3 regions of the Pectobacterium hainanensis genome follow, and region 2 is predicted to be linked to each of the others. Evidence: predicted binding sites of a transcription regulator. Region 2 holds the regulator's gene; each other region holds the start of a gene.
The links. The regulator Fur, encoded in region 2, represses iron uptake genes when iron is present. The targets are predictions, from matches to a motif close to ATAATAATGAGAACNACTATCAA.
Positions count from the first base shown of each region.

Region 1: a site for Fur is predicted at 4,595-4,617, ahead of sodA (superoxide dismutase [Mn]). Genes of this name have one in related genera too.
Region 3: a site for Fur is predicted at 6,015-6,037, ahead of fhuE (ferric-rhodotorulic acid/ferric-coprogen receptor FhuE). Genes of this name have one in related genera too.

Region 1 covers NZ_JBJYIN010000011.1:147,422-154,747, forward strand. Annotated here, with positions in the region: gene ACKPVM_RS13060 (YibL family ribosome-associated protein) at 1-158, shown strand, start outside; gene yiiM (6-hydroxyaminopurine reductase) at 213-902, opposite strand; gene ACKPVM_RS13070 (methyl-accepting chemotaxis protein) at 1,071-2,963, opposite strand; gene sodA (superoxide dismutase [Mn]) at 3,815-4,441, opposite strand; gene fdhD (formate dehydrogenase accessory sulfurtransferase FdhD) at 4,726-5,544, opposite strand; gene exaC (acetaldehyde dehydrogenase ExaC) at 5,849-7,326, shown strand, end outside.
Region 2 covers NZ_JBJYIN010000001.1:233,212-240,537, forward strand. Annotated here, with positions in the region: gene ybfF (esterase) at 1-590, shown strand, start outside; gene ybfE (LexA regulated protein) at 852-1,133, shown strand; gene ACKPVM_RS01235 (methyl-accepting chemotaxis protein) at 1,402-3,072, opposite strand; gene fldA (flavodoxin FldA) at 3,737-4,264, shown strand; gene fur (ferric iron uptake transcriptional regulator) at 4,603-5,052, shown strand; gene glnS (glutamine--tRNA ligase) at 5,195-6,853, opposite strand; partial or broken gene nagE (N-acetylglucosamine-specific PTS transporter subunit IIBC) at 7,067-7,326, opposite strand, start outside.
Region 3 covers NZ_JBJYIN010000015.1:100,389-107,714, forward strand. Annotated here, with positions in the region: gene ACKPVM_RS15440 (hypothetical protein) at 1-148, shown strand, start outside; gene ACKPVM_RS15445 (hypothetical protein) at 298-636, shown strand; gene ACKPVM_RS15450 (carbohydrate ABC transporter permease) at 866-1,738, shown strand; gene ACKPVM_RS15455 (carbohydrate ABC transporter permease) at 1,728-2,573, shown strand; gene ACKPVM_RS15460 (glycerophosphodiester phosphodiesterase GpdQ) at 2,586-3,410, shown strand; gene ACKPVM_RS15465 (ABC transporter ATP-binding protein) at 3,410-4,498, shown strand; gene ACKPVM_RS15470 (ABC transporter substrate-binding protein) at 4,491-5,798, shown strand; gene fhuE (ferric-rhodotorulic acid/ferric-coprogen receptor FhuE) at 6,207-7,326, shown strand, end outside.

The sequences.
Region 1 (7,326 bases), on a different contig from region 2:
GTTTATCCTTCAGCCGTGCGATCACCAAGAAAGAACAGGCCAATATGGGCGCACTGAAGAAAAGCGTTCGTGGGCTAGTGGTGGTGCACCCCATGACGGCGTTGGGTCGTGAAATGGGGCTGAAAGAGATGACGGGCTATGCGCCAAAGCCATTTTAATGGTGATGTTCACTTTTACCTGGTCACCAATGTTTGGCGTGTTAATCACGTTAGCTATCGTGTATGGGTAGGGCGCATGCCTGTTAATCGGTAGCTAAAGTCTTCAATTTTTTCGTTAAGCAGTCGCATTTGCATGGTTTTACTCCAACTGGCAGAGAGCCCTGCCGCAGAGAGAAGACGCTGACAACGCCGTTGATCGAATGGCATGTGGAATGCGATGGCGATTGCCTCAGCAACGGATACGTTGCTGGTATGTGAGAGTAATTCCAGCGGTTGATTTGGCCCCACTTCCCCGGTTGAAACAACGCGATACAGCCAACCGCATTTCCCGCTGTTCTGCATGATTTCTGATAGATCATGAATACCAAAGTGATAATTAAGTTTGTAGCAGGGTGAGCGTGGCTGCGTAACTTGAATGAGAGCATTACCCCAGCGGAAAATATCACCGATATAAACATTTTCTTCCGTTAACCCAATGGTGGAAATGTTTTCGCCGAAAGCCGGTGCCTGAAAATGAGCGTGCAGTGTGGGATATTGGGCTTTCCAGTGATCATAATGCTCGCGTGGATAGTGACAAAGCGCCCGGTCAGGGCCGCCGTGCACTTTCTTCTCGGCCTGCTCATCGCCTTCTAAGCCCAATGCATTGAGCATCACCTGCTGTTTGACAGCGCACTTGGCGATAGCGCTGGGTGAACTGCCTTCATAGGGAAGAATCTTGCCAAGATAAATATGCGGGTAATACATCGCTGACACCTTCTGAGTGCGAGGAACTTGCATCATACACTGCAAGTGATTAAACGTCAGCGCGGGAGGAATAATCGATACGCAGCCCATGACGAGCTGCGTGAAACAATAAAATCAAAACGATAACGAAAAACTTATCCTGATCGGTGCGTTGGTTACCGCTCGTCGTTATTGTTTATAACCTAGTTGCGTTGGTGGTTGTGAGAAAGCGATACCCGCAGGTGTTGATTCATCACGCGCATTGGATAAACGGAAAACAGAAACAGCCTGTTTTAACAGGGTTGCCTGTTCTTCCAACGAGTCAGCGGCCGCCGACGATTGTTCTACCAGAGCGGCGTTCTGCTGCGTTGTGCTGTCCATTTCCACAATGGCCTGATTAACTTGGGCAATGCCACGACTCTGCTCGTCGGAGGCCGTGGCGATTTCACCCATAATGTCATGTACCTGCGTGACAGATGTGACGATATCATTCATGGTTTTGCCCGCATTGCTGACTAACGATGCTCCCGTTGTCACCTGATGGACAGACTCGGCAATCAAGCCCTCAATTTCTTTTGCAGCCTGAGAACTACGCTGCGCCAGATTACGCACTTCGCTGGCTACGACGGCAAAACCACGGCCCTGCTCACCTGCACGAGCGGCCTCGACCGCGGCGTTCAGCGCCAGAATATTGGTCTGGAAAGCGATGCTGTTAATAACAGAGGTAATCTCTGCAATACGCTTAGAGCTCCGTTCAATGTCGTTCATGGTTTTCACCACATTGCTAACTTGCTCACCGCCTTGTTTTGCCGTTTGAGAGGCACTGATAACCAATTTGTTTGCATGGTGCGCGTTATCGGCGTTTTGTTTTACTGTCGCCGTCAGTTCTTCCATGCTGGCAGCCGTTTGTTCGACCGCTGCAGCTTGCTCTTCAGTACGTGAAGATAAGTCGGTGTTGCCAGCGACGATCTCGCTTGAGGCGGTTGAAATCTGACTAACGCCGATACGGATTTCGTCGATCATGTTATGCAGGTTATCGTTCATTTTCGCCATGCTGCTCATCAACTGACCCAGTTCATCGCGACGAGCGGTTTTGATCGACATCGTGAGATCGCCAGTGGCGATACGTTCAGCCATATCAAGAGTTTGGCCTAGCGGAGTTGTAATCTGGCGGGAAATAAGCCAGGAGATCAGCAGACCGAGAGCTAATGTGATGAGCGCGGTAATGCTCATTTGAATTTCAGCAGAGCGAATATCTTGCTGGGTCGATTGTATCTGGCTGTTGAGCAGGGTTTCGACGGCATCATCTATCTGACCCGCGATGGTTCCCATTTGACGGGCAATGGCAACTTCTTCCTCATAAGCAGGCATATAAGCCAGTGCCCGTTCTTCGTAAGCGTTCATGATGCCGAGAACTGGACTCAGGGCTTCTTGTTGCTCTATAGGCAGTGCTTGATATAACGAGGCCAATGCTTTCTGGGCCTCATCGATAGCGTTTTTCAGTTCGTTTTCGGATTCCTTATCACGAGACAGAAGAATCCCACGAACGTGGTAACGAATGGCGGTCAATTTCTGGCTAAGCTCAGAGAATTGCAGTTGTAGCGCCAGGTTATCCCCACTGCTCTTTAATTGTTCATCAAGCTGTTTTAAATATTTACCCGTTTCTGAAATATTCCAGCTTTTTCGGATGTTATCCTTTTTATTCACCGCGGCGATGTAGTTTTGCTGAACTTTTCTGTATTCGGCAATGGTGTCGGTGATTTTTGCAAACATGGCAACATCGTTTTCTTGCCAGTGCCATTGTGCAGATTGAGTCACCATATCACTTATATTATTAATATGAGTGATGTTTTTCTGAATATCGTCCGGTTTGTAGTTTGCACTATAAAGGGCCCGATAATATTTGGCTTGATTAATTTCGTCACTGATGTCATTGCTAAGATTAACCTTATCAATGCTCTTTTTTAATTCTTCAACATGCATGACGCCAGTAAAGGCAATAATTAACGTCATAATCAGGATACAAAAGAAACCTAATCCTAATTTTTTACCTACTTTTATATTCTCAAATTTTATCGCCATGCTGTTTTTCCACTGTCTGGTGAGCCAAACCACTTATCCCCGGTATACCCGTCATACTTCAAGTTGCATGTGCGTTGGCTGAGTTACTCGGCCCGTCGTGGGCCTCACCCTAAAGGGCCGCTGCAAGCAGCGTTCAAACCTGCCTCTGGCAGATTTGTCAGTCACCCGAATCACTTACTTGAGTAAGCTCATCGGGATGAAATGAGAGACATCCTGTCTCTCACCTGAGGCCAGCCAAAGGCTGGTCAAATTCGTTCCTGACGAATTTGTCCTTCGCTTGCCGCCTCCCTGCAACTTGAATTATTTAGGGTATATACCTGTCATACTTCAAGTCGCTTGCGCGTTGGCTTTTATCGTTACGCGGACTTTTCATAGGTTTGTCCTTTTGGTGCCGCTGCCAGTCGCGTAACAAGGCACATGTGTGACTTTATCCTGAGGGGCTAACGCGATGCGTTGTTAAAAACGGTAACGTTTTGCCTTACAACTCAAATAATTAAAGGTATCGGTAAACCGTTAATTAATGAAAAACATTTGTATCATGAGTTCACCGTTTATCTAATGATATCGACGGAAAACCATGTGATAGAAACACACATTCATATCGGCAAGATTGGTAATAACTTTATCTTTCTATACCCGTCATACTTTAAGACATCGGTACGGTGATTTTATTATTCGGGTCATCATAGGGTCGTTTCGGGGAGACAACAGCGGCATCAATAGCCGTTTGAAATAAAAAACCGAGATAACAGTTAGTTATCCCGGTTTATGCGTACAACGGATATTATCCTTGAGGGGCAATATCAAAAGCCATCATCTCTTATCATCAGACATGACGGCGACGAAAAATATTATTTCTTCGCCTGAGCAAAACGGCTAGCTGCCTCATCCCAGTTCACTACGTTCCAGAATGCTTTAGTGTAATCAGGGCGGCGGTTTTGATATTTCAGATAATAAGCATGTTCCCATACGTCCAGAGCAACAATCGGGTAGCCGGATGCACCGGAAACTGCTTCGCCCATCAATGGACTATCCTGATTGGCCGTAGAAACGACGGCCAGTTTGCCATCGTCTTTCAGAACCAGCCAAGCCCAACCGGAACCAAAACGGGTTGCGGCAGCTTGTTCAAACTTTTCTTTGAAAGCGTCTACGCTGCCGAAATCACGTTCGATTGCGGCTTTCAGATCGCCAGTCAGCGTTGTACCTTGTTTCAGCCCTTTCCAGAACAGGCTGTGGTTAGCGTGGCCACCGGCGTTGTTACGCAAGGCTGTTTTTTTCTCTGCCGGTACTTTATCCAGTTGGGTAATCAACTCTTCAGCAGACAGGCTGGCAAGCTCAGGCAGGGATTCCAACGCTGCATTTGCATTATTGACGTAAGTTTGATGGTGCTTGGTGTGATGGATTTCCATTGTTTGTTTGTCGAAATGGGGTTCCAGCGCGTCATAAGCATAAGGCAGGGATGGCAGTGAATAACTCATGTTTAGCATCTCCATGGTTGTAGTACTGAAAAGGGTAGTACCGAATAAACGTTATCGTACTGAATCGCCCCGGATACGTCGCATCTCAGTACGTTCTGCGGTACCTTCTTTTGTTAGCACCGCGTAAGCATTACGTTCATTATAGTTAATTAAATGATATTGAAAATGATTATTCTCGTTTTACGCTTTAAAACCATCGGCTTTTAATCCTATGTAACAAGCGGTTATATCATTATCTCTCAGGCTAAAAATAAAATGGTCTAAGCAACGGTCATCCTTTTCTATCACTTTCTTAGTCGCTGAGGGTGAGTATAAACGGTGGAGCGACCCGGTCGACTGAACCCTACCAGCGTCAGATTACACCGTTCGGCGACGTCCACTGCTAAGGACGTCGCGGCAGAGACGGCAAACAGGATCTCGACACCACACATGGCTGATTTTTGTACCATTTCATAGCTCGCTCGGCTGGAAACCAGAACCGCGCCCTGTTGCCATGGCTGTTTTGCCCGCATGCCAAGTAATTTATCCAAAGCGACATGACGCCCGACATCCTCACAACCGCCTTGTAGTTCACCATCGGGGGTGACCCAAGTGGCGGCATGTGTACAACCAGTTAATTGTCCGATTAATTGCACGTTTTTGAGCTGGGTCAGCGCGGTATCAAGGTTGCTGAGCGAAAAGGTTTGTGTGAATGGCAACGAGGGGATCGGTTTGCCAATTTCGGACAGTTGCTCCACGCCGCAAACGCCACAGCCGGTACGTCCATCCATTGCTCGACGGCGTGCTTTGAGCCCGGCAAAGCGTCGGCTCGACAGTTCGATTTGTACTTCGATACCGTTGCAGACAGGTTGAATGTCTATTCCGTAGATATCCTGAGGAGACTCAATAATACCTTCTGATAGTGAAAACCCCAGTGCGAACGGTTCCAAATCCTTTGGTGAGGCCATCATAACAACATGTGAAATACCATTGTAAACCAGAGCAACGGGCACTTCTTCTGCCAGCCAATCGTTTTGTGGCTGAGACAACGAGCCTTGATGGCACACGCTATGTTGCACCGCGCCGATAGGGGGGGTAACCGCCTGTGAAGGAAAGTCTTTCATAAATAGAGAACTGTAAACCTGTGGCATAAAGACCGTGATGGCATTATTTCACCCCCTTCTGATGGATGCGAATTTTTCTCCACGAACGGTGAACCGTTCCGCAAGGGGATGTACGTCTATAGATGGCATAGATAATAAATTGTGCGTCAACTCGAAGAGTTGCCATTCTCCCCGGTTTCTCCCTGTCAGAAATGTGAATCCCTGTGTACGCTTTATCCATGCTCTTTGACTTACAACGCTTTTCATCTTGCCTCTATTTTCACTGCGGCGTGGCCGCGTATCGGACAGCGAAAAGGAGACCGAAATGGCACAAGACACCCCTACAAATCGGCTGACATCAGGCGAATATGGTTCTCTCAACCTGAAAAAGCGCTATGACAATTTTATTGGCGGCGCATGGGTGCCGCCTGATGGCGGTCAGTATTTTATTAACCTGACGCCCGTTACCGGTCAGCCTTTATGTGAGGTTGCCAGCTCAACGTCCCGCGATGTTGATCATGCGCTGGATGCTGCCCATAAGGCCAAAGCAGAATGGGGCGGTATGTCTGTACAAGCTCGCTCATTAATCCTCAATCGTATTGCTGATCGAATGGAGCAGAATCTGGATTTGCTCGCGAATGTGGAAACCTGGGATAACGGTAAACCTATTCGTGAAACCAGCGGTGCGGATGTTCCGCTGGCGATTGATCATTTCCGCTATTTTGCGGCTTGTATTCGTTCTCAGGAAGGTGCCATCAGTGAGATTGATGGTGATACGGTGGCTTATCATTTCCATGAGCCGCTTGGTGTCGTGGGGCAGATCATTCCCTGGAATTTTCCGCTGTTGATGGCCTGTTGGAAAATGGCACCTGCGTTGGCGGCGGGGAACTGTATTGTTTTAAAACCAGCAAAATTGACGCCGATGTCGGTATTGATCCTGATGGAGCTGATTCAGGATATTTTGCCACCAGGCGTCATTAACGTCGTGAACGGTTCAGGCAGTGAGATCGGTGAATATCTGGCGACGTCCAAGCGAATCGCGAAAGTGGCGTTCACTGGATCAACGGAAGTGGGTCAGCAAATCATGGGATATGCGGCTCAAAATGTGACGCCAGTGACGCTGGAACTGGGGGGGAAATCGCCCAATATTTTCTTCGCTGATGTAATGGATAAAGAAGACAGTTTTTTTGATAAGGCGTTGGAAGGATTTACGTTGTTTGCCTTTAATCAGGGCGAAGTATGCACTTGTCCGAGTCGGGCGCTGGTGCAGGAATCCATTTACGATCGTTTTATGGAGCGGGCGATTAAACGCGTCGAAGCGATTCGTATTGGTAACCCACTCGACAGCAATACCATGATGGGGGCTCAGGTCTCTTCGGGTCAGTTGGACACCATCCTGAACTATATCGACATTGGTAAGAGCGAAGGCGCTCGTGTCCTGACGGGCGGACGGCGTAAAGCCATGCCGGGAGACTTGGCGCAAGGGTATTATCTGGAGCCCACCATTCTGTTTGGTAAAAACAACATGCGGGTTTTTCAGGAGGAGATTTTCGGCCCTGTACTGGCGGTGACGACTTTCAAAACGATGGATGATGCGTTGGAGATTGCCAATGATACGGAATATGGCTTAGGTGCCGGTGTGTGGAGCCGTAACGGCAATATTGCTTATCGTATGGGGCGCGGTATTCAGGCAGGGCGCGTCTGGACGAACTGTTACCATGCTTATCCGGCACACGCCGCGTTTGGGGGTTACAAGCAATCAGGTATCGGACGTGAAAACCACAAAATGATGCTGGAGCACTA
Region 2 (7,326 bases):
CGCAGATGAATTATCCCGCGATGGCGCAAGATGTCCTCATGTTAATGGATGAACTCAGTATTGAACGGGCTATCGTTATTGGTCATTCGATGGGCGGAAAAGTCGCCATGTCTCTTACCGCGTTGATACCGGAACGATTGGAAAAACTGATTGCGATCGATATTGCACCAGTCGATTACCAACTGCGTCGGCACGATACGATTTTCGCTGCGCTTAACACCGTCACCCAGGCTGGCGTGACTTCTCGTTCTGAGGCAGCAAAACTGATGCGCGACATAATCAAAGAAGAAGGCGTCATTCAGTTTCTACTGAAATCTTTCCAACAAGGTGAGTGGCGCTTTAATGTACCGGTTCTGTGGGAACAGTATGAAAATATTGTCGGCTGGCAGGTTGTGCCGCCATGGCAAGGACCGACGCTGTTTATTCGCGGCGAAAAATCCCCTTATCTGGACGATAGCTACCGTGATGCATTAGTTAGTCAATTTCCGAATGCACGAGCCCATGTCATCAGCGGTGCGGGACACTGGGTCCATTCGGAAAAACCAGAGGCCGTATTGCGTGCGATTCATCGTTTTTTGTCTGCCAGTTAACCAACCAGACCGTCATATCTCAGGTTAACCATAAACGACCACAGTTAACCGTTGTCGCCGCCAGTACGGCTAGGGTATGATGGCGCTCGCAGTAGAGGGACGGCTGATTCAGCCACAAGCATTGTAACCACACCATCAAAATGCACACGTTATATACCTCATCGGTTATCCCTTGCTGGTCGGCAATATCGACGACACAGTGAGAATAGAGGCATAAGGATGTGCGCGTTTTGGTCCGAATACCTTGCAGTATCATTACCTATGGCAAAAGAACAAACGGACCGCACCACGTTGGATCTGTTCGCAGATGAACGTCGCCCGGGCCGCCCGAAGACTAATCCGCTTTCACGTGATGAGCAGCTAAGAATCAATAAGCGTAACCAGTTACGACGCGACAAAGTTCGCGGGTTGAAGCGTATTGAGCTAAAAATCAATAGTGAAGCGGTAGATATCCTCAATAGTCTGGCGGAACAGCAAAATATCAGCCGTAGCGAGCTTATAGAACAGATACTATTAGCTCAATTAGCTGAGAAAACGTCCTGAGTATCCCTATCTCATGAGTCTGGCGTCATCCCTGACGCCAATATACCCGTCATACTTCAAGCTGCTTGTGCGTTGGCAATACTCGGCTCATCTCTGAGCCTCGCCCTGAAGGGCCGCCGTAAACGGCGTTCAAATTGGCTTAGCCAATTTGTCCTTACTCACCCCAGTCACTTACCTGAGTAAGCTCCTGGGGATTCGTGCGGTTGCCGCCTTCACGCAACTTGAATTATTTTGGGTATAACCATCAGATTTAAAACATTTATTAGATTTAAAACGTTTCCCAATTATCCTGACCGGATGGCAAGGCTTTTCTGGCTGGCGTAGCAGCCAGTGCTTTTGGTGTTGATACCGATTTGACCACAGCTTTCGGTTGTGAATGTTGTTCAGACAATTGGAACAGAGAAACCGTTTGATTCAGCAACGCGGCCTGTTCCTCGAGTGACAAGGCGGCAGCCGAGGCTTCTTCCACTAACGCCGCATTCTGCTGCGTCACGCTATCCATTTCGGCAATAGCCTGACCGACCTGCGCAATCCCTTTACTTTGTTCTTCCGAAGCAGATGCAATCTCACCCATGATGTCGGTGACATTGGTAACAGCACGCACAATATCATTCATGGTGCTACCCGCGTCTTCAACCAGACTCGATCCCGTATCCACGCAACGCACCGAATCAGAAATCAGCCCTTCAATTTCCTTCGCGGCCTGCGCACTGCGCTGTGCCAGACTGCGCACTTCACCCGCAACCACCGCAAAACCACGACCTTGTTCACCTGCCCGGGCTGCTTCTACCGCCGCATTGAGTGCAAGAATGTTGGTTTGGAAAGCAATACCATTAATCACCGTCGTGATCTCAGCGATCTTACGTGAGCTACCAGAAATTTCTGACATGGTTTTCACGACGTTATCAACAATATCTCCACCTTTCCTTGCCGTCGTTGAGGCTTGCAGCGCTAATTGGCTAGCATGGTTGGCGTTTTCAGCATTCTGTTTCACCGTCGCCGTCAACTGTTCCATACTCGCTGCCGTTTCTTCCAGCGCCGACGCCTGTTGTTCCGTCCTTGATGATAAATCGTTATTACCAGCAGCAATCTCAGACGCCCCCTGATAAATAGAATCGGTACTACCGCGAATGGTACTCACTGTTGTTGCCAGACTGGTCTGCATTTCCCGTAGTAATGGGAACAGTTTACCAACACAGTTATGACCAAAATCCAGAATAGGTTTCCCCAACTGCCCGGAAGCAATGACGCTGAAATGATCACGAAGATCATTCAAAGGACGCACCAGACAACTCACCAGATAGCGATCGGTCAAGAACAGCATCGCCAAGCCGACAATCAAACCAGCCAGTAAAATATTTTGACCAATCGAGGTAATTTGCTCAAACCTGACGCCAGCGGCGGCAAACTTATCGGACCCCGCTTTATTAAACGCAGAAAGAGAAGCTCCAAATTGACGGCTCAAAGGTGGAACCACGCTCTTAGCTTGATTTTGATAATCATCCAGCGCGTTGGCCGCGGCTTTTTGGTACAACGGCTCAACTCCCTGAGTAATCAGATTCCCCCAGTCCCGGCTAACCGCTTGCACCAACGAATCATCCAGACCGGCATGATCAAACGCGGTAAAGGCAACTAAATCTGATTTTAATTTATCCAACGCGGTTAAAGCGGATGCCTGTTCTTTATCTGCGGCAGCGTTATCCCCCGCCCGGCGATAGTCCACGGCTCTCGCCAGACGAGTCACCATACGAAAATACTGATCGTTCCCCTGATTCACAAAATTCATGTTCTGCACTAGCAGGCTGCTGGTCTTGGATGTCGTCGTCATCTCTTTAAAGGAGAACATGGTATAGATAGAGACGCCACCCCATAACACGCAGAATATGCCCAGCACCCACAGCATGGCCGTTCTAATGGCAATGTTCTTTAACAGTCTCATAGCTCACTCCATACTTAAGTATTAATATCCCCATGATGTTCGAGTCGCATGAGCATTGACCACTCCCATTGCTCAGTTTTTCGCTCGCAACAACCACGTCTTGTCCTGCAACTCGAATATTCAGGGTATGTAATAAGAATAATTTTTATCATCAATCGACGGCGGTATTCTGAATCCCTCTATTCATAAATAGATAACGCGCCCGCACGCAATTTCATTGTGTTGAAAATAAAAACGACTACGCTGATTCATCGACAAAATTCAGACAGTATTTAGCGTTTGGTATGATTTTCTCCCCTCTTTTGTTTTAATTATTTAATAATTTTATTTGTTTTCATGGGGATATAAACATTAAGTAACTTAAGTATCGAGAAATAATATTAGAAACATTAATAAATAACTTTGCGTTATGTATGACAAATCTCGTCATTGGACGGTATCGCAACACATTAGATGACCGCAATGATCTTTGTTTAAAAAACAAGCCGCCATCATGATTTACAGAAAATCACCAGAGGAGCGTTAAAGAGGGCCAATGCTGGGTATCCAATTTATCCCTGCTTACCAATACGAGTTTCTCATGTAGGTTGTGTCTGTTATTATTAGTCAATAAATGGGTGAAACACGGCCCTATACCATTAAGAATAAAGAGGTTATTCAATTCATGGCACTAATAGGCATTTTCTTCGGCAGTGATACTGGCAATACTGAAAACATTGCCAAGACAATCCAACAGCAATTGGGGACACAGGTTGCTGAAGTTCATGACATCGCTAAAAGTAGCAAGGAAGACCTTGAAGCGTTCGATATTCTGCTGTTAGGCATTCCAACCTGGTATTACGGCGAAGCCCAATGCGATTGGGATGATTTTTTCCCTACGCTGGAAGAAATTGATTTCACAGGGAAACTCGTTGCCCTGTTCGGCTGTGGTGATCAGGAAGATTATGCAGAATACTTCTGTGATGCCATGGGGACGATCCGCGATATCATCGAACCACGCGGTGCGACGATTGTTGGTCACTGGTCGACTGAAGGTTACTACTTTGAAGCATCCAAAGGCCTGGCTGATGACAACCATTTCGTGGGTCTGGCTATTGACGAAGACAGACAGCCGGAACTGACCAACGAACGCGTAACAGCTTGGGTAAAACAGATCAGCGAAGAACTCAGCCTGAAAGATTTGGTAGGTTAACCCTGTTTTGGCTCTGATTTTACCATCAGGGCCAGTTCAATAGGAAAAACCTTTCATAATAATTGATACATTTTTTTAACTTCTTCCCATAAACCTGTACAATAAACCCATCGGCTTTGTACGTGCATAGATTTTTCTCCATTTATCAACAATAGATTGCATCAATATCTGTAGTATGTATGGGGTCAATATTGTTAACATTCCATGGTTTTCATTTTGTATGCACGGTTCTATAATTGGAACGCTGTTGTATTTTTTAGCCGATGTATTTTTTGAGCCGACCGATGTCATAGGCTAGGTAACCTCCATTGATAAGTAAGCAACAGGACTAAATCCGCATGACTGACAATAACACCGCATTAAAGAAGGCCGGCCTGAAAGTCACGCTTCCAAGACTGAAGATCCTGGAAGTTTTGCAGGCCCCGGAGTGCCATCACGTCAGTGCGGAAGATTTATATAAGAAACTGATTGATATGGGCGAAGAAATTGGTTTAGCAACCGTTTATCGCGTACTTAATCAGTTTGATGATGCTGGTATCGTCACCCGCCATAATTTTGAAGGCGGTAAATCAGTTTTCGAACTGACTCAGCAACATCACCATGACCATCTGATTTGCCTGGATTGCGGCAAAGTCATTGAATTCCGCGATGAATATATCGAAGCACGCCAGCGTGAAATCGCAGAAAGACATGGTATCAAACTGACAAACCACAGTTTGTATCTGTATGGCCATTGCAGTGAAGGGGATTGTCGCGAAGACGACACGCTTCACGATCCAACACTATAAATCGACCGCATAGAAACGCAGGGGGTGTTTTCTAACGTCGCCTGTGATAATCCAAGGGTAGCGATTATCCTGCCACCATAAAATAAAACCGCCGAGGCGGTTTTATTTTTTTATATCATTACGTTTAAACCCAGTATGATCGTTAACCGACCCAAGTGTCCCGTAAACCAACTGTACGGTTAAACACTAAATGTTCCGCACTGGAATAGACGCGGTCGGCGCAAAAATAACCTTCACGTTCAAATTGATAGGCTTTTTCTGACTCAGCCTGAGCCAGACTGGCCTCAACAAATCCATGCGTAATCTTCAGCGAATCAGGGTTAATGGTAGACAAAAAATCCTCAGCGGCAGCCGGGTTGGCGACACTGAATAATCGGTCGTATAAACGGAATTCAGCGGGACGAGCATGAGCAACAGACACCCAATGGATGACCCCTTTAACCTTACGACCGTCAGCCGGATCTTTGCTCAACGTATCAGGATCGTAGCTGCAATAAATTGCAGTAATCACGCCCTGCTCATCTTTTTCAACACGATCGGCTTTTACGACATAAGCATTACGTAAACGCACTTCTTTGCCCAACACCAGACGTTTATACTGCTTGTTGGCTTCTTCACGGAAGTCAGCACGATCGATATAAATTTCACGGCTAAACGCCACCTGACGTGTTCCCATTTCCGGTTTATTCGGATGGTTTGGCATGGTGACCCATTCTTCATGATCTGAAGGAAGGTTCTCAATGACCAATTTAACCGGATCCAGTACGGCCATCGCGCGCGGTGCATTTTCGTTCAGATCGTCACGGATACAAGATTCCAGTGCTGCCATCTCAACGTTATTGTCCTGTTTGGTGACACCAATACGGACACAAAACTCACGGATAGAAGCCGCGCTATAACCACGACGACGCAGGCCAGAAATCGTTGGCATACGCGGGTCGTCCCACCCTTCTACGACATTTTCCGTTACCAGTAAGTTTAACTTGCGCTTGGACATGATGGCATATTCAAGGTTCAGACGTGAAAACTCATACTGGCGCGGATGACAAGGGATCGTGATGTTATCCAGCACCCAATCATACAAACGTCGGTTATCCTGGAATTCCAAGGTACACAGTGAATGCGTGACACCTTCCAATGCATCGGAAATACAATGGGTAAAGTCATACATCGGGTAGATGCACCACTTATTGCCGGTCTGATGATGCTCCGCAAACTTGATTCGATAGATCACCGGATCACGCATGACAATGAACGATGATGCCATGTCTATTTTGGCACGCAGGCATGCGGTTCCTTCAGCAAAGCCTCCATTGCGCATCTTCTCAAACAGCGAAAGGTTTTCCTGAACGCTACGATCACGATAAGGGCTATTCTTTCCCGGTGCCGTCAGCGTGCCGCGATATTCGCGAATCTGCTCAGGCGTCAATTCGTCAACATACGCCAATCCTTTACTGATCAACTCGACCGCATATTGGTGAAGCTGATCAAAATAGTCGGAAGAATAACGAACTGCGCCGCTCCACGAGAATCCCAACCACTCGACATCGCGCTTGATCGACTCAACATATTCAATATCTTCTTTTACCGGGTTGGTGTCATCGAAACGCAGATTGCATTGCCCATGATAATCACGCGCAATACCAAAATTCAGACAGATAGATTTCGCATGCCCAATGTGCAGATAGCCGTTAGGTTCTGGCGGAAAACGCGTCTGGACATGATTGTGCTTACCGGATGCCAAGTCTTCATCAATAATCTGACGGATAAAGTTAGTTGGGCGGGCTTCAGCCTCACTCATGCTTAATTCCTCAATGCTAAAACGACATATAACCGCTAATGATCCAACAAGCTACGCCGGGAAACAACCGTTAGTTTCATTAAATTATCGCTGATGAAAAAAAACGGGGTGCGATAGCAATCTCACCCCGTTATTTCGCACAGATTTTTCCGCGAACGCTTATCGCTTTGCATCAACGGGAGTCATTGACTCTTGCGCCGTTGACGTTGTTTACGCCTGACTCACATTCTTAAGTGCAGAAGCGATGGATTCCGCTCGGGTGCCGACAACAATCTGAATGCTTTGCTTGTTCAGGCGAATCACTCCCGCAGCACCGAGACGTTTTGCCTCGGCATCATCCACCAATGCAGAGTCCATAACGCTCAAACGCAAACGTGTAATGCAAGCATCAATACCAACCAGATTGCCCGCCCCACCGATCGCTTTCAGATAGCCACGGGCCAATTGCTCAGTATCAAGTACAGCAGTAGATG
Region 3 (7,326 bases), on a different contig from region 2:
TCCAGGATTATTTGATCCTGGCGAAATGTCTGAAGGAGTATACGCAGCAATGGGGAATGATAAAAAATTTATTTGCCATGTTAATTTCAATGATGAGTATAATAACTTAGAAATAGAAGAGTTAATAAAATTGAAGTCGATGTTATAATTCTCTTGGTTTGTAGTTGAATATAGGGTGTTAATATGGATGTTATAAGTAATTTTAAATTAATAGATAACCTTGGTGAATATGATAAAGTGAGTAATGTTAATCATTTAATCATTTAATCATTTAATCATTTAAACGTTTTTGAGTTATTGCCATATGGCATTTCATGGTTATGCAACGAAAATAAGCAAGAGATTATTTATACAGACAAGATAATACCCCTGCCTCTTCAGGATAATTCCGGAATCGCGTTAATTAAATCACCATTTAGTAAAGAAGATAGTCAGGCTTATATTATAAATCCTCATGGTGATATTTGTTTTGATATAGGTGAGTCTATTAGAAAGAATGAAAGAGATGCCATTATGAGTGATGTGTATTATATATTTAATGATCTTTTTTTCTTTTTTAATGTAAATGGATGCGACTATAGAATTCAGGTTGAACCAAAGGTAGGAATCGTTGGGGAAGTGATTCTCTCTTATTAAGAACGTATTGCAGGCAGAAAGTGATCGCAACGATCCTTCCGGCTTTTTTTAAACGAAATATTTTTATTGTGCGTTCTGTTGTTACCTATTGCTGGTTTAATAGGAAACGATAGATTAGCAAGGAAATTATTCCCCTCCGAAAACAAACTGTCATTTAACTGACTCCTTTCTGACATGCTTGCTCTCTATGGTAATGCCTCTGTGTTTCACATTGAGTCACCATCACGCTATGCGAGCAAAATATTTCCCTTATCTTGTGTTGTTGCCGACGCTGGTTTTTCTCTTCGCTTTCACCTATTTCCCTTTATTCCGTTCGGTTATCGACAGCTTGTATGACACCCGGTTGAATGCCGGTCAGCCACGGTTTGTCGGCATGGATAATTTTGTTCGTCTATTACAGGACGATGTGTTTTGGCAGGCATTGTTGAATAACCTGTTGTACATCCTGATGACGGTCATTCCTGGCGTCTTGCTGGCGCTGCTGCTGGCGGTTCTACTGTGGGAAAATTCGCGGATTAACCGTTGGCTACGTACCGCTTTTTTCTTCCCGATGATTATTCCGTTAGTGAGCGCGGCTACGCTGTGGCTGTTCATCTTTATGCCTGGGCTGGGTCTGCTGGACTATTATCTGGCAAAAGCATTCGGGCCGATGAATAACAACTATCTTGGCATGAGCGACAGTGCGCTCGTGGCCGTGAGCGTTATTGGCATTTGGAAATTTGCCGGTTACTACATGCTATTTTTCCTGGCTGGATTACAGTCTATTTCTACCTCTGCGCGTGAGGCCGCCTTGATGGAAGGCGCGTCTCGGCGTCAGGTTTTTTTCTACGTGACCCTACCGCTATTGCGGCCCACTATCGCGTTTGTGGTGACCATCGCGTTCATTTATGCCATTACCCAAATTGACCATGTGGCAGTGATGACGCGTGGCGGGCCGAATAATGCCACCACTGTACTGCTCTACTACATTCAGGATCTGGCGAATGATACCCACGATCTTGGCAAAGCCTCTGCCGCGACCTTTTTAACGTTGGTGCTGCTGTTTGTATTTTCCATGATGAACCTGAAAGTGTTGGAAAAAGGAGCGCACTATGAACGTTGAGAATCGCCATCCACTGCGTGTGACCACGCATTTTACGTTACCGCTATTACTGATTTGTGCCGCGATACTGTGGGTTAGTCCGTTTATCTGGATGTTGTCTTCTTCTGTCAGTACCGGCAGTTTCGGTAGTGACATGGCATCGTTGCTGCCACGCCTGCCGCTGACGCTGGATAACTTTCGTGACGCATGGGATAGCGCCGATTGGCTACGTCTTTACGCGAATACGCTGATCTTTGCGATCGGGACGTTTCTGGTACAGCTGGTGACGATAACGACCGCTGGCTACATCTTCGCGTACCACCAGTTTCGAGGCAAAACGCTGTTGTTTTATCTGTTGTTAATCCAACTGATGATCATGCCGGTTGTCATGATGGTGCCCAATATGATGACGCTGAAACAGCTTGGGCTATTGAATACGCTAACGGGTGTCATGATGCCGTATTTCGCTTCGGCATTTGGTGTGTTTCTGATGCGCCAGGCCTTTCTCAATATCGCCAAAGAAATAGAGGAAGCGGCGTTGATGGAAGGGTGCCGCTGGTGGCAGGTGGTCTTTCACGTCCTCATCCCCATGACCTGGCCGTCTATTCTGGCGTTTGCCACGGTCAGTATTACCTATCACTGGAATGAATATCTCTGGCCGCTGATGGTACTGAACGATCCCGATAAACAGGTTTTAACGATCGGGTTGGTGTCGTTTGCCATGGGTGCAGAATCCGGTGGGCAATGGGGATTGATCTGTGCGGGAACCCTGTTGGTTTGTTTGCCGCTGATGCTGGCGTTCGTGCTGTTCCAGAAACAGTTTCTCAGTAGTTTTGGCTTTTCAGGCATTAAATAAGAGGTGGGAGTGATGTTACTGGCACAAATTTCCGATCTGCATTTCCGCAGTGACGGCCGCAAGTTATATGAGTTCATTGATGTGAATGGCGCGAACGCTGATGTCATTAATCAGCTCAATGCGTTGCCTGAACGTCCGGATGCTGTCGTCGTGAGCGGCGATATCGTTAACTGTGGCCGACCACAAGAATATCAGGTGGCGCAACGAGTCTTACGCATGCTGGATTATCCTTTGTATGTGATTCCGGGAAATCATGATGATAAACGCCATTTTTTGAATGCAATGCGCCCACTCTGTCCGGCGCTAGGTGACGATCCCGAAAATATCCGTTATGCGGTAGACGATTTCCCCATGCGTCTGCTGTTTATTGACTCCAGCCTGACCGGACAGTCTAAAGGCTGGTTGACGCCGTCAACGTTAGGTTGGCTAGAGAAGCAACTGACCGACAATCAGGAGCGTGAAACGGCTATTTTTATGCACCATCCGCCAATTCCTCTGGGTTCCGCACAGATGGATCCTATCGCCTGTGAAAATGGTCATGAGTTGTTGATGCTGATTGAGCGGTTTCCTCAACTGACGCGGATATTCTGTGGCCATACCCATCGGTTAATCATGACGCAGTATCGTCAGGCCATTATTGCTACGGTCCCCGGAACGGTACATCAGGTGCCTTATTTTCATCATGATGCGGCACCTTACTACAATCTGGAGCCAGCTTCCGTCGTGATGCACCGTTATGTTCCGGTGACGGGGCTGGTGAGTTACAGCCAGGCGCTTACATCCTTTTCCGGTCCTTATCTCTATGACCCTCGTATCAGTTGCCCGGTGGATGAGTAATGTCTGTGATTCAGTTACGCAATATTAGTAAACAATTTGAACAAACTCAGGCGTTGGCCTCGTTGTCGTTAGATATCGCTGACGGTGAGTTTCTGGTGTTAGTGGGGCCATCAGGCTGCGGTAAGAGCACCTTGCTGCGCATGCTCGCGGGCCTTGAGACGGTGAGTGCGGGGCAAATCTTGCTGGGGCAAGAAGACATCACTGCGTGGAGCCCGAAACAGCGTAATTTCTCGATGATTTTTCAGAACTATGCACTGTTTCCTCATTTGACGGTAGAGCAAAACATCACGTTCGGTATGCGCATGCGTGGCGAACCGAAGTCGGACTATCCGCAGCGTGTGCGGCGAGTCGCGAGCTTGTTACAGCTTGAGCCGTTACTCAAACGTAAACCCGGAAAACTTTCCGGTGGTCAGCGTCAGCGCGTTGCGATGGCGCGAGCGATTGTACGCGATCCTCGGTTGTTTCTGATGGATGAGCCATTATCAAATCTGGATGCCAGACTGCGCAGCGAAGTCAGAGACGGCATTATGGCGCTACACCAGCAGTTAAAAACCACCACCGTGTATGTTACCCACGATCAAATTGAAGCCATGACAATGGCAGATAGGATCGCTGTGCTAGATCGCGGCGTATTGCAGCAAGTTGGTACGCCAGAACAACTTTATTCCCATCCTGCCAATACCTTTGTTGCTGGTTTTATTGGTACGCCCGCGATGAACATGCTCACGCTGCCTTGCGCTGATGGACAGGCGTTTTTGCAGGAGCAAACCATTGTGTTGCCAGCCAATGAAGAAACACACGCAGCAACGGAAGTGCTGTTGGGGATTCGCCCCGAACATATTACCGAACAGGCCGCATCAGACGGTGGATTGCGGCTACCGGGGACGGTAAAGCAGCGGGAATTGTTTGGCGCAGAATACCTGATTCATGTGGAGACTCCGCTGGGTGATATTCGCTATCGCCGACCCAATCGTGATGGCGTACCGACTGTCGGTATGTCCCTTGTGCTTCATTTTTCACCGCAAGATTGCCATTGGTTTTCTGGGCAAACCGCCCGTAATTTATCCCAGGAGAAAAGAAATGCGTAAGCCCCGTATTATTGCGCTGGCGATGACCATGCTGTTGTCTGGTTCTGCGCTGGCAAAGCAAAGTATTGATTTCATGTTCCCTGCGCCGGTTGACGGTAAGCTGACCATGGAAATGACGCGCATCATCAAAGAATACAACCAGTCGCAGGATCAGGTCGATGTTCGCGGCATTTTTACCGGTGGTTATGACACGACCAAAGTGAAAGCCGAAGCGGCAGCCAAAGCGGGCGATCCTCCGGCGCTGGTGATTATGTCTGCCAATTTTACGGCTGACCTGGTCATCAAAGATGAAATTCTACCGATGGATGAGTTGTTCAAGTTTGGCAACGAAAAAGCGACGCCGTTTCTGACAAAGAATTTTTGGCCTGCGTTACATCAGAATGCGCAGGTATTAGGAGAAACCTATGCCATTCCGTTCCATAATTCGACGCCCATTCTTTATTACAACGAAGATATGTTGAAGCAGGCTGGTTTTAACGAGCCGCCGAAGAATTGGGATGAAGTGGTAACGATAGCGAAGAAGTTGACCGACCCGGCAAAAGGGCAATGGGGGATCATGATGCCATCCACGAATGACGACTACGGTGGTTGGGTCTTGTCGGCACTCGCTCGAGCCAACGGCGGTGCGTATTACAACGCTGATTATCCCGGTGAAGTGTATTACAACACGGCGTCCACCAAGGGAGCGCTACAATTCTGGCGTAATCTGGTGCATCGCGACAAGGTAATGCCGGGTGGGGTGCTTAACTCCAAACAAATCAGCGCGGCATTTTTCTCCGGTAAGCTGGGGATGGCGATGCTCAGCACTGGGGCGTTAGGCTTTATGCGTGAAAACACCAAAGACTTCCAACTGGGTGTCGCCATTATGCCAGAAAAAGAACGGCGTGGCGTAACCATTGGTGGTGCCAGTTTGGTGAGTTTTAAAGGTATTTCTGAAGCGCAAAAGAAAGCAGCCTGGCAGTTCATGAGTTATCTGATTAGCCCGGAAGTGAGTGGAAGTTGGAGCCGTTTTACGGGCTATTTTGCTCCTCGTATGGCTGCGTATGACCTGCCGGAAATGAAAACGTATCTGGCTAAGGACCCACGCGCAGCGATAGCGTTATCTCAGTTGCAGTATGCCCACCCGTGGTATGCCACCTATGAAACGGTTGCGGTGCGTAAAGCGATGGAGAATCAATTGGCAGCCTTGCTCAACGATCCCAAATTGAGTGTAGATCAGGCAGCGATGTCGGCGCAGCAGGAAGCGGATACGATTATGAGACCGTATGTGGAAAAAACGGCATTGGGCTTACCGCAATAATAAGCAGGCGATTTGTTCATTTTCATGAATGATTTTACCTTCTCTCGTAATCAAAGCCTCGACATAATGCCGAGGCTTTATTGTCAATAATCTGTTATTAAATATTAAGTTATCGTGCTCTTAATGTTAAATGACGACCCCAATCAATCTGCTCTCCACTCAGGAAAGATATAAAATCCGCTTTGTCATTTTTTGTGATACAGTGCTGGCGATTTTATGATAATGCACATCATTATCGTTCGCATTTTGCCTCTTATTCGTACTTCTCAAGGTCATCTTTAGGCATACATTCTGATCTGACGGAATCATCACGAGGCGATATTGCGTTACGCACACTTATCCTAAAAGGAGACATTTATGCCTTTCCACGGCAGGGGAAACCGTGTTGACACTCTTACGTCGTCAGCCATGAAAAAGACGTTTTCTATTTCGTTGTTAACGTTGGCGATGCAGGCTGCATTTAGTCCGGTATCAGCTTACGCTGCGCAGCCTACAGGTTCTGACGCGTCATCTGCACAGAATGTATCGCAGGACATCGTTGTGACGGCAAAGGCCGATGATTTAAACGGTGGACAGCAAGATTACAGTGCTAAAACGACGCGTGCAGGCACAAAAATGCTGATGGCACCGCGTGATATTCCGCAGTCGGTCAGTATCGTGACGGAACAACGGATGCAGGATCAAAGTCTACAATCCGTGGGAGAGGTTTTACGTAATACGACAGGGATTTCTGCCAGCATTGCTGACGAACGCTCCAGTTTTTATTCTCGTGGTTTTTCCATCAACAGCTACCTCTTTGATGATATCCCAACTTCCGTCGATGAAGCCTGGAACTTTGGCGATGCGGATGACGACACTGCGATTTTTGACCGTGTTGAAGTGGTGCGCGGTGCAACTGGCTTGATGACCGGCGCAGGTAACCCGTCGGCATCGGTCAATATGGTGCGTAAACATGCTGATAGCCGTGACTTTGTCGGTAATGTCAGCGCCAGTTATGGCTCGTGGGACAAACAGCGCTACGTCGCGGATCTTTCTGCTCCTCTGAATGAGGACGGCAGCGTGCGTGGTCGTGTCGTGGCGGGCTATCAGGATCAAAATAGCTGGTTGGATCGCTATCAAAGAGACAAAAAATTTCTTTACGGCGTTGTGGATGCGGATATCACCGACAACACGACGCTGTCGCTGGGTTACAGCTATCAGACGATCCACACCGATGGGGCGACTTGGGGCGGTGTCACACCATGGTTTAGCAATGGTGAGCGTACGCACTTCAATCGCAGCATGAACCCTGCCGCTGATTGGACTAACTATGAGACCGAATCGAAAAAAGTTTTTGCAAATCTCAGGCAGGATTTTGACAACGGCTGGACATTCCGCGTCAACGGTACCCATGCCGAATCGAATATGGGCGGCAAATTGCTGTATGTAGCCGGTTTTCCTGACCAAACGACGGGGATGGGCTCGATCGGCTATGGCACTAACTATACGGGCGAACGCAAACAGTTGTCCGTTGATAGCTATGCCAATG